Regions from separate parts of the Quadrisphaera sp. DVD1 genome, predicted to be linked through region 4. Evidence: riboswitches for the same ligand, from Rfam matches in the RefSeq annotation. Region 4 holds a riboswitch; each other region holds the start of a gene.
The links. A riboswitch is a leader RNA that binds a small molecule or an ion and turns the genes downstream of it on or off. The one in region 4 is predicted to bind S-adenosylmethionine.

Region 1: it holds a riboswitch for S-adenosylmethionine, as region 4 does, so the genes downstream of both, acs (acetate--CoA ligase) here and AC5FZL_RS09385 (flavin reductase family protein) in region 4, are expected to answer to the same signal.
Region 2: it holds a riboswitch for S-adenosylmethionine, as region 4 does, so the genes downstream of both, AC5FZL_RS04535 (ABC transporter ATP-binding protein) here and AC5FZL_RS09385 (flavin reductase family protein) in region 4, are expected to answer to the same signal.
Region 3: it holds a riboswitch for S-adenosylmethionine, as region 4 does, so the genes downstream of both, AC5FZL_RS12510 (5-methyltetrahydropteroyltriglutamate--homocysteine S-methyltransferase) here and AC5FZL_RS09385 (flavin reductase family protein) in region 4, are expected to answer to the same signal.

Annotation. Positions count from the first base shown of each region.
Region 1 is NZ_JBZYWI010000024.1:9,130-11,318, reverse strand. It holds gene acs (acetate--CoA ligase) at 1-1,098, opposite strand, end outside; SAM riboswitch class I at 1,092-1,181, opposite strand; gene AC5FZL_RS04560 (four-carbon acid sugar kinase family protein) at 1,214-2,189, opposite strand, start outside.
Region 2 is NZ_JBZYWI010000024.1:2,472-4,660, reverse strand. It holds gene AC5FZL_RS04540 (aliphatic sulfonate ABC transporter substrate-binding protein) at 1-211, opposite strand, end outside; gene AC5FZL_RS04535 (ABC transporter ATP-binding protein) at 303-1,157, opposite strand; SAM riboswitch class I at 1,316-1,404, opposite strand; gene AC5FZL_RS04530 (UvrB/UvrC motif-containing protein) at 1,450-1,833, opposite strand; gene AC5FZL_RS04525 (hypothetical protein) at 1,929-2,105, shown strand.
Region 3 is NZ_JBZYWI010000114.1:7,320-9,508, forward strand. It holds gene AC5FZL_RS12510 (5-methyltetrahydropteroyltriglutamate--homocysteine S-methyltransferase) at 1-958, opposite strand, end outside; SAM riboswitch class IV at 1,022-1,144, opposite strand; partial or broken gene aspS (aspartate--tRNA ligase) at 1,227-2,189, shown strand, end outside.
Region 4 is NZ_JBZYWI010000066.1:2,251-4,439, reverse strand. It holds gene AC5FZL_RS09390 (MetQ/NlpA family ABC transporter substrate-binding protein) at 1-333, opposite strand, end outside; gene AC5FZL_RS09385 (flavin reductase family protein) at 427-912, opposite strand; SAM riboswitch class I at 1,115-1,203, opposite strand; gene AC5FZL_RS09380 (beta-class carbonic anhydrase) at 1,343-1,834, shown strand; gene AC5FZL_RS09375 (CapA family protein) at 1,981-2,189, shown strand, end outside.

The DNA of each region.
Region 1 (2,189 bases), on a different contig from region 4:
CGCGAAGGTGTGCGCGGTGACCCAGGCCAGGTCGGCGGTGCACCAGTGGACGTCGGTCTCGGGCTTGGCGTCGAAGTGCGCCCAGTGCGCGTAGCGCGCGTGCGTGAGGTAGCCGCCGGTGGTGTGCAGCAGCCCCTTGGGCCGCCCGGTGGACCCCGACGTGTAGATGACGAACAGCGGGTGCTCGGCGTCGAACGCCTCCGGCTCGTGGACGGGCTCGGCGACGGCCACGCTCTCGTGCCACCACACGTCGCGCCCCGGCGTCCACGGCGCGGGCTCGGCGAGCGCGTCGCCGGTGCGGCGGACGACGAGCACGTGCTCGACGTGGTCCAGGCCGGCCACCGCCTCGTCCACGGCGGCCTTGACGCCGACCGCGCGGCCGCGCCGGAACTGCCCGTCGGTGGCCACGACGACCTTGGCGCCCGTGTCGGCGACCCGGAACCGCAGCGCCTCGGCGGAGAAGCCGCCGAAGACCAGCGAGTGCACGGCCCCGATCCGGGCGACGGCGAGGGTGGCGATGAGGGTCTCGGGGATCACCGGCATGTAGATCACCACGCGGTCGCCCGGCCCGACCCCGAGGTCGGTCAGGGCGTTGGCGGCGCGGGAGACCTCCGCCAGCAGCTGCGCGTAGGTGTAGGTGCGCCGGTCACCGGGCTCGCCCTCGAAGTGCAGGGCGACCTTGCCCCCGCGGCCGGCGTCCACGTGCCGGTCGAGGCAGTTGACGGCCGCGTTGAGCCGGCCGCCGAGGAACCACTGCGCGGCCGGGACGCTGAGCTCGCCGTCCGCGCCGGGCGTGGCGGGCCGCCAGTCGAGCACCGTGTGCCAGGGGGTGTCCCACGTGAGCTGGCCGGCCTGCTCGGCCCAGAAGGCCAGCGGGTCGGCGGCCGCCCTCGCGTAGGCCTCCGCGCCGAGGTTGGCGCTCGCGGCGAGCTCCGGCGGCGGGGGGAAGCGGCGCTGCTCGTCGAGCAGGGTGGTCAGGTGCGGCTGGTCGCTGCTGGGCAGGTCGGTGGGCAGGTCGGTGGGCAGGTCGGTGGAAACGGTCGGCTCCTCGGAGGGCGTGCGAGGGGAGCGGCCGCGGCGAGCGCGGTGTTCCTCCATCGGTCCTGGCGGTAGCACCGGCCCCTGCGGGGTGGTTGCTGCGGCGTCGCGGAGCCAGGTCTCTCAGCCGCTCGGGATGGTCGGATCGAAGTGAACCCGAGCGCGTCCGAGCGTGTCAAACCGCGCCGGGACCGCCCCGCATCACGTCGACGACGTGCGCCAGCGTCTGCTCGTCGCCCACGTTGCCGGCGAAGACGACGTAGGGGGTGCCCACCACCTCGGGCGCGGCCTCGACCGGCTCGAACACCGACACCTGCCCCGGCAGGAGCTGCCCCAGGACGGTCGCGCGGCGGATGCCGAGCCCGCGCACCGCGACGTCGTGGGAGGTGATGCCGCCCTTGCCGACGACCCACGCGGGCCGGGCCGCCAGCGCGCCCCGGACCACCTGCACGACCGCGGCGGAGGTGGCGCGGGCGATCGCCAGGCTGGCGTCCGCGTCGGCGCCCCGCAGCAGCGCGCGGCTGGTGTACAGCAGCACGTCGGTGGACGCCAGGGCCGCGACCACGCGGTCGGTGGCCTCCGCGACGTGGGCGTCGCGCTGCTCGGCGTCGGCCAGGCGCCGCACGTCGAGCTCGACCTCGGTGAAGCCGCCGCGCGCCCGCGCGCCCTCCACCTGCCGGCTGCTCAGCCCGACGTGCGAGCCGACCACGACGAGGCCGTGGGCGGAGCCGGCCCGCGCCGCCCGCCCGCTCCAGACCTGCTCCGCCGACAGCGGCTCCTGCGGCTCGATCCCGGCCAGCGCGCGCACGAAGGACGGACCGGTGCGGTGCAGGAAGGAGCGCCCGGCCGCCTCGGCCTCCAGCAGGCCGAGGACCACGACCTCGAGGTCGGAGTACTCGGTGGCGTTGACGACGACGAACCGCCCGCCGGTGACCCCGGAGAGGATCTCGGCGACCCGCTCCGGCCCGCCGAGGCGGACGTCGTCCAGGCCGATGCTGACGACGTCCTCGGCCCGCAGGGCGCCCCCGCCGGCGCGGCTGCGCTCGGCCACGAACGCGCGCAGGTCCGAGGCGGCGTACCCGAAGGTCGCGTCGCGGGCGAACTCGGTCTCGCCGACGGGCACCAGCTCGCCCTGCACGCGCGCCCAGTGG
Region 2 (2,189 bases), on a different contig from region 4:
CGGCCTCCAGCCAGCCCTGGTCCTTGATGACGAGGCTCAGCGGGTTGTACGTGGCGAAGTCGATGTCGAGGGTGTCCGCCGAGGCGGTCGCGGCGGCGTCGTCGCCCCCGCCGGAGGCCGGGGCGTCGCCGGAGGCGTCCTCGCCCGCGACGCAGCTGGACAGGAGGAGGACGGCCAGGGGGAGGGCGAGGGCGGCGGGGCGGAGCTTCATCGGGCGGTCCTTCGGCTGGGGTGGGGCAGGGGTCGGGGACGGCGCGCCGCGGGCGCGCCGGGAGCTGCGGGGAGCAGGAGGCCGGCGGGCCTCAGCTGCGGGCGACGCCGAGCTGCTCGAGCAGGTCGGCGCGGAGCTCGGCCAGGCGCGCGTCGCCCCGGTCGCGGGGGCGCGCGACCGGCACGGTGGTGACCGACCGGACCCCGGCGCCGGCGCCCGGCGCCGCGGGGTCGGGGCCCAGGACGACGACCCGGTCGGCCAGGTGCAGGGCCTCGTCGACGTCGTGGGTGACGAGCAGCACCGTGGTCGGCGTCGCGGCCAGGAGCTCGAGGAGGAGGTCCTGCATGCGCAGCCGGGTCAGGGCGTCGAGCGCGGCGAACGGCTCGTCCAGGACGAGGACGCCGGGGCGGCGGGCCAGGGCGCGGGCCAGCGCGGCCCGCTGGGCCATGCCGCCGGACACGCTGCGCGGGCGGTGCCCGGCGAACGCCGACAGGCCCACCTGGTCGAGCAGCTCGGCCACGCGCTGGCGACCGGCGGGCTTCGCCGTGCCGCGGGGAAGCCCCAGGGCGACGTTGCCGGACAGCGAGCGCCAGGGCAGCAGCCGCGGCTCCTGGAAGGCGACCGCGCAGCGGCCGTCGAGGCCGGCCACGGCCGAGCCGTCGAGCAGCACCTGGCCGGCGGTGGGGGCGTCGAGGCCCGCGACGGCGCGCAGCAGCGTCGACTTGCCGCAGCCCGAGGGGCCGAGCAGGGCGACGATCTCGCCCGGCGCGACGTCGAGGTCGACGTCGGCCAGGACGACGTGCTGGCCGAAGGCGCGGGTGACCCCGCGCAGCGCCACGCCGACGGCGGACCCGGGGCGGGGCGCGTCGACGGCGGTGCTGGTCGGGCTGCCGGTCGGGGGGTGGGTGACGGGGTGGGTCACGGGGTTGCTCACGGTGGTGCTCACGGTCTGCTCCTGGACGGGGCGCGCTGGGTCGACCACGGCGGAGGCCGTGGGAGGGGAGGGTGGGGCCCTCAGCGCGGGCAGAGGCCGCTGGCGGTGCGGTGCAGATCGACGTGGGCGCGGCGGGTGAGCCGGATGACGACGCAGCGGAGCACGGTGTTCCTCCATCGGTCCTGGCGGTAGCACCTTCCCCGAGGGGTGGTTGCTGCGGCGTCGCTGAGCCAGGTCTCTCGGCCGCTCTGGATGGTCGGCGCCAGTGAACCCGAGCAGCGGCCCGGGTGTCAACCGCAACGTGTCAGGTGGTGGACGTGCCGTCTCGCCCTGTGAGACGGCGCTCCTGCTCGGCGCGGACCGCGGCGACCTCGTCGCGCAGGTGGGCGGCCTCCTCGAACGCCATCGCCGCCGCGGCCCGGGCCATGTCGCGCGCCAGCTCCTCGCCGAGGCGCGCGAGCTGGGCGTCGTTGCGGTCGGCGAGCTGGACCGGTGACGTGCGCGTCGTGCCCACGCTGCCGTCCGGGCGCAGCACGCTCATCACGGCGGGGGCGTCGCCGATGTGGTGGCGGCGTCCCGTCTCCGGCGCCTTCGGGCGCGGCCTGCGGGCCCGGCTGAGGTCGCGGGCGCGGCTGGACGTCGCCGGGGGCGGCTGCTGCCGCTCGCCCTCACCGCCGCTCGTGCTCACGCCGTGGACGGTATCGGCGCGGCGGGCGGACGGCGTCCCCTGATTGGGTGCGGCTGCGGTGGACGCGGCCCCCGCCCGGCGTCCACGGTGGTCCCGTGGACACCGAGACCGAGAAGCTGGTCGCGGACCTCGTCGAGATGCTCGTGCGCGAGGCCGAGACGAGGTCCTCGTCGCCGACCCCGCCCGCCGGGCCGCTGCTGCCCCGCCCCACCGGGCCGCGCCCGGAGGCCGAGCCGCTGGAGGTCTGGGCCCGCCGCCACGGCCTCGGCTGACGGCCGCGGGGGCTTCTCACGCGGTGGGCGCGGGAGGACCATGGAGGGGCACCGCGCCGCTGCGGCGCCTGGCCCGGCGCCGGG
Region 3 (2,189 bases), on a different contig from region 4:
AGGTGACGAGCCCCAGCACCACGCGCTTGCCCGGGGGCAGGAAGCGCAGCACGTCGAGCGAGCCCGAGCGCTCGTCGTCGAACTCGAGGAAGTAGCCGTCGACGTCGAGGGTGTTGAACAGCTGCTCGGCCACGACGTCGTAGGCGCCCGAGAGCGCCCAGCCGGACCGGAAGTTGCCGCGGCACAGGTGCGTGGCGACGGTCAGCCCCTGCGGGCGCCCGAGCAGTGCGGCGTTGAACTGGTCGATGAAGCCGCTCAGCGCCGCCTCGCCGCGGCCGCGGTACTGCTCGTCGCCGAAGAAGGTGAGGCTCACGTCGTCGATCTGCAGGTACTCCAGCCCCGCGGCGTGGACGCGCGCGATCTGCTCGCGGTAGGCCGCGGCGATGTCGGCCCGCAGCTCCGCCTCGTCGTCGTAGACGCCCTCGGTCTGCAGCGGCGCGAAGGTGTTGTGGACGTGGTTGGGCGAGGGGATGGTCAGCTTCGGGGTCGCCCCCGTGCCGGCCTCGGCGACCGCCTGCTGGAGGAAGGCGAGGTGGTCGGCGAAGACCGTCTCGCCCAGGCGCACGCGGCTGCTGGCGCGCGCGAGCGTCAGCGGCACGTCGATCTGCTCGCCGTCCTGGCCGACGAAGGGGATGGAGAACGCCCCGGCGGGCTCGATCCCCTCGAGGCTGAAGATGAAGTCCTCGTGCCAGTAGTGGCGGCGCAGCTCGCCGTCCGTGGCCACGCGCAGGCCCACCTCGCCCTGGCGGCGCACCACCTCGCGGACCGCCTCGTCCTCCAGGGCGCGCAGCGCCTCGGCGTCGATCTCCCGGGCGGCGAACCGCGCCCGGGCCTCGCGCAGCGCCGGCGGCCGCAGCAGGCTGCCGACGTGGTCGGCGTGGAAGGGCGGCTCGGGGGAGGCGGCCCGCGCCGCGCTGTGGCCGGACGTGGGGGTGGGGGTGGGGGCGCTGGTGCTCATGAGGAGGCTCCTCGGCGTCGGACGCCCCGTGGAGGCGTCGTCACGGGCGCGGAGGACGGGCGTCGTCCGCGCTTGACGCGCCCGGGGGCTCCCGGCTGGCGCGTCCAGGTCTTCACCCGGGGCACCCCACCGCGACAGGAGGGTTGCCGGCCAGCGACCCGGGGGTTCGCGCTGGCGCTCGTGACCTGCCGGGCACGCTAGCAGCGCGCACTACCATCGAGCCAGGCTCCGACCGAGCCTCCAGCACCCTCCCCGGAAGGACCCCTGCGTGCTCCGCACCCACGAGGCCGGCACCCTGCGCGCCAGCCACGACGGCCAGACCGTGACCCTCGCAGGCTGGGTGGGGCGGCGGCGCGATCACGGCGGCGTGGCCTTCCTCGACCTGCGCGACGCCTCCGGGACCGTGCAGGTGGTCGTGCGCGACGAGCTGCTCGAGTCCTCCGGCGCCCACGGGCTGCGCAACGAGTACTGCGTCCAGGTCACCGGTCCGGTGCGCCTGCGCCCGGTCGGCAACGAGAACCCGGCGCTGCCCACCGGCGAGGTCGAGGTCGACGCCGCGCAGCTGACCGTGCTCAACGAGGCCGCACCGCTGCCGTTCCCGATCGAGGCCACCGCCGAGGCGGCCGAGCGCGCCCCCGGCGAGGAGGTGCGCCTGCGCTACCGCTACCTGGACCTTCGCCGCCCCGGCCCGGCCGCGACGATCCGCCTGCGCAGCGAGGCCAACCGGGCCGCGCGCGAGGTGCTCGCCGCGCACCGCTTCACCGAGGTGGAGACGCCGACCCTCACCCGCTCCACCCCCGAGGGCGCCCGCGACTTCCTCGTGCCGGCGCGCCTGGCGCCGGGCTCCTGGTACGCGCTGCCGCAGAGCCCGCAGCTGTTCAAGCAGCTGCTCATGGTGGGCGGCCTGGAGCGCTACTACCAGCTGGCCCGCTGCTACCGCGACGAGGACTTCCGCGCCGACCGGCAGCCCGAGTTCACCCAGCTCGACGTGGAGATGAGCTTCGTCGAGCAGGACGACGTCATCGCCCTCGCCGAGGACGTCCTCGTGGCGCTGTGGAAGCTCATCGGCCACGAGATCGACACCCCGATCCCGCGGATGCCCTACGCCGAGGCGATGGCCCGCTACGGCTCGGACAAGCCCGACCTGCGCTTCGGCGTCGAGCTGGTCGAGTGCACCGACTACTTCCGCGAGACGCCGTTCCGCGTCTTCCAGGCGCCGTACGTGGGCGCC
Region 4 (2,189 bases):
GCGGTTGAAGGACTGCAGGTAGGCGCCGTGCTGGAAGAAGTTGTAGTCGGCCTCCCCGCGCGAGACGGCGTGGTTGGGCTGGACGATGTCGGTGACGTAGGTGATCTCCACGTCGTAGCCCTCCTCCTCCAGCCGGTCGCTGGCGAGCTCCAGCGGCTCGGAGTAGGCCGGGGTGTCGGTGGCGATGATCGAGATGGAGCGGTCCTCGGTGCCGGCCTCGGCAGAGGCGTCGCCGCCGGCGAGGCCGCACGCGGAGAGGGACAGCGCGCCGAGCGCGGTCAGGCCGGTGGCGGCGAGGGCGGTGCTGGGTCGTCGGCGGTGCGGGGTGCTCACGGGGTGCCTCCAGGGGCGGGTCGGGCGGAAGAGGGCAGGGGGCGTCCGCGCGCCGGGCGGCGCGCAGACGAGGTGGTGCTGGGGGGTGGGGTCTCAGGCGCCGACGGGGACGGCGGCTGGGGCGTAGGTGCGGTCGCGGTGGACCAGGGGGATGCGGTCGGTGGAGGTGACCGCGGTGACCTGGCCGAGGGCGATGAGGCTGTCGCCGACGTCGACGAAGGAGGGGATGCGGCCGCTGAGGCGGGCCACCGCCCCAGCCAGGTCGGGCAGGCCGCGCTCGTCCCAGGACCACGCGGCGGCGCCGGAGAAGCGCTGCGCGGCGGGGCCGGAGAAGGTGCGGGCGACGTGCTCCTGGTCGTCGGCGAGCAGGTGCGCCGCGAACGTCCGCGACTCGAAGAAGGCCCTCAGGGACGAGGAGGTCTTCGAGATGTTGAACGACACGAAAGGGGGTTCCAGAGAAACGGACACGACAGAGATGGCGGTGAATCCGACGGGCTCCGAAGAATGCGCGGTCGTGAGCACCCAGACGCTGGAGGATGCAGGACGGAAAGCGCTTCGGAGGTCGACGGAGACACCCACGGGGGTGGGCACACGTGCTCCTGGGGTTCTGGTGGGATGGCGCCGCGCGAGCGCGCTCAGCGCCGGGGAGTGACCGGGGGATGTGGGGCGGTCAGGCCCGACACATGGCGCTGGCCTGCATCGACAGGTCGACGTGGCGCCTGCTCACCAGGAAGGTGCCGGCGGCGCGCGAGGGCGCCGGGGTGCTGCGGAGCATGGTGTTCCTCCATCGGTCCTGGCGGTAGCACCTTCCCCGAGGGGTGGTTGCTGCGACGTCGGCGAGCCAGGTCTCTCAGTCGCTCTGGATGGGCGAGGGGAACGTTATGGGGAAATGCGGGGCGGCGTCAAGCGACGCGCGGGGACGGGAATTCCTCGACGAGGCGCGCAGGGTTGACACGCACTCGGCGCGCGGCGAGCCTCGGCCTCCCGCCCCACCTCCGGAAGGCTCCGCATGTCCGCCACCGACGAGCTCCTCGCCAACGCCCAGCGCTACGCCGCGTCCTTCGACCAGGGCGACCTGCCGCTGCCCCCGGCCAGGCACGTGGCCGTCGTCGCGTGCATGGACGCGCGCCTGAACGTCTACGGACTGCTCGGCCTCGCCGAGGGCGACGCGCACGTCATCCGCAACGCCGGCGGCGTCATCACCGCCGACGAGCTGCGCTCCCTCGCGATCAGCCAGCGCCTGCTCGCCACGACCGAGGTCGTGCTGATCCACCACACGGACTGCGGGATGCTCACCTTCACCGACGACGAGTTCCGCCGCTCGATCGAGGCGGAGACCGGCGTCAAGCCCGCCTGGGCGGCCGAGGCCTTCACCGACCTCGACGCCGACGTGCGGCAGAGCATCGCCCGGATCCAGGCCGACCCGTCCATCCCGCACAAGGACTCCGTGCGCGGCTTCGTCTACGACGTGCGCACCGGGGCGCTGCGCGAGGTCTCCTGAGCCGCCGCCGGGGCGCCGGGCTGCTGCTCGGCGCCGTCCTCCTGGCCGGCTGCTCCGGCGGGCCGGACGGCGCGCCAGCGGGCCCCAGCGCCTCCGCGCCCTCGGCAGCGGAGCCGAGCGCCCCGGAACCGCGGACGCTCTCGCTCGTGGCCACCGGTGACGTCCTGCTGCACCCGGCGCTGTGGGAGCAGGCCCGCGCAGACGGCGGGGACGGCGGGGACGGCGCCGACGGCGGGCTCGACTTCGCGCCCCAGCTGGCGGCCGTGCGGCCCCGGGTGGCCGGCGCCGACCTCGCGATCTGCCACCTCGAGACGCCCCTGGCCCCCGCCGAGGGCCCGTACCGCGGCTACCCGTC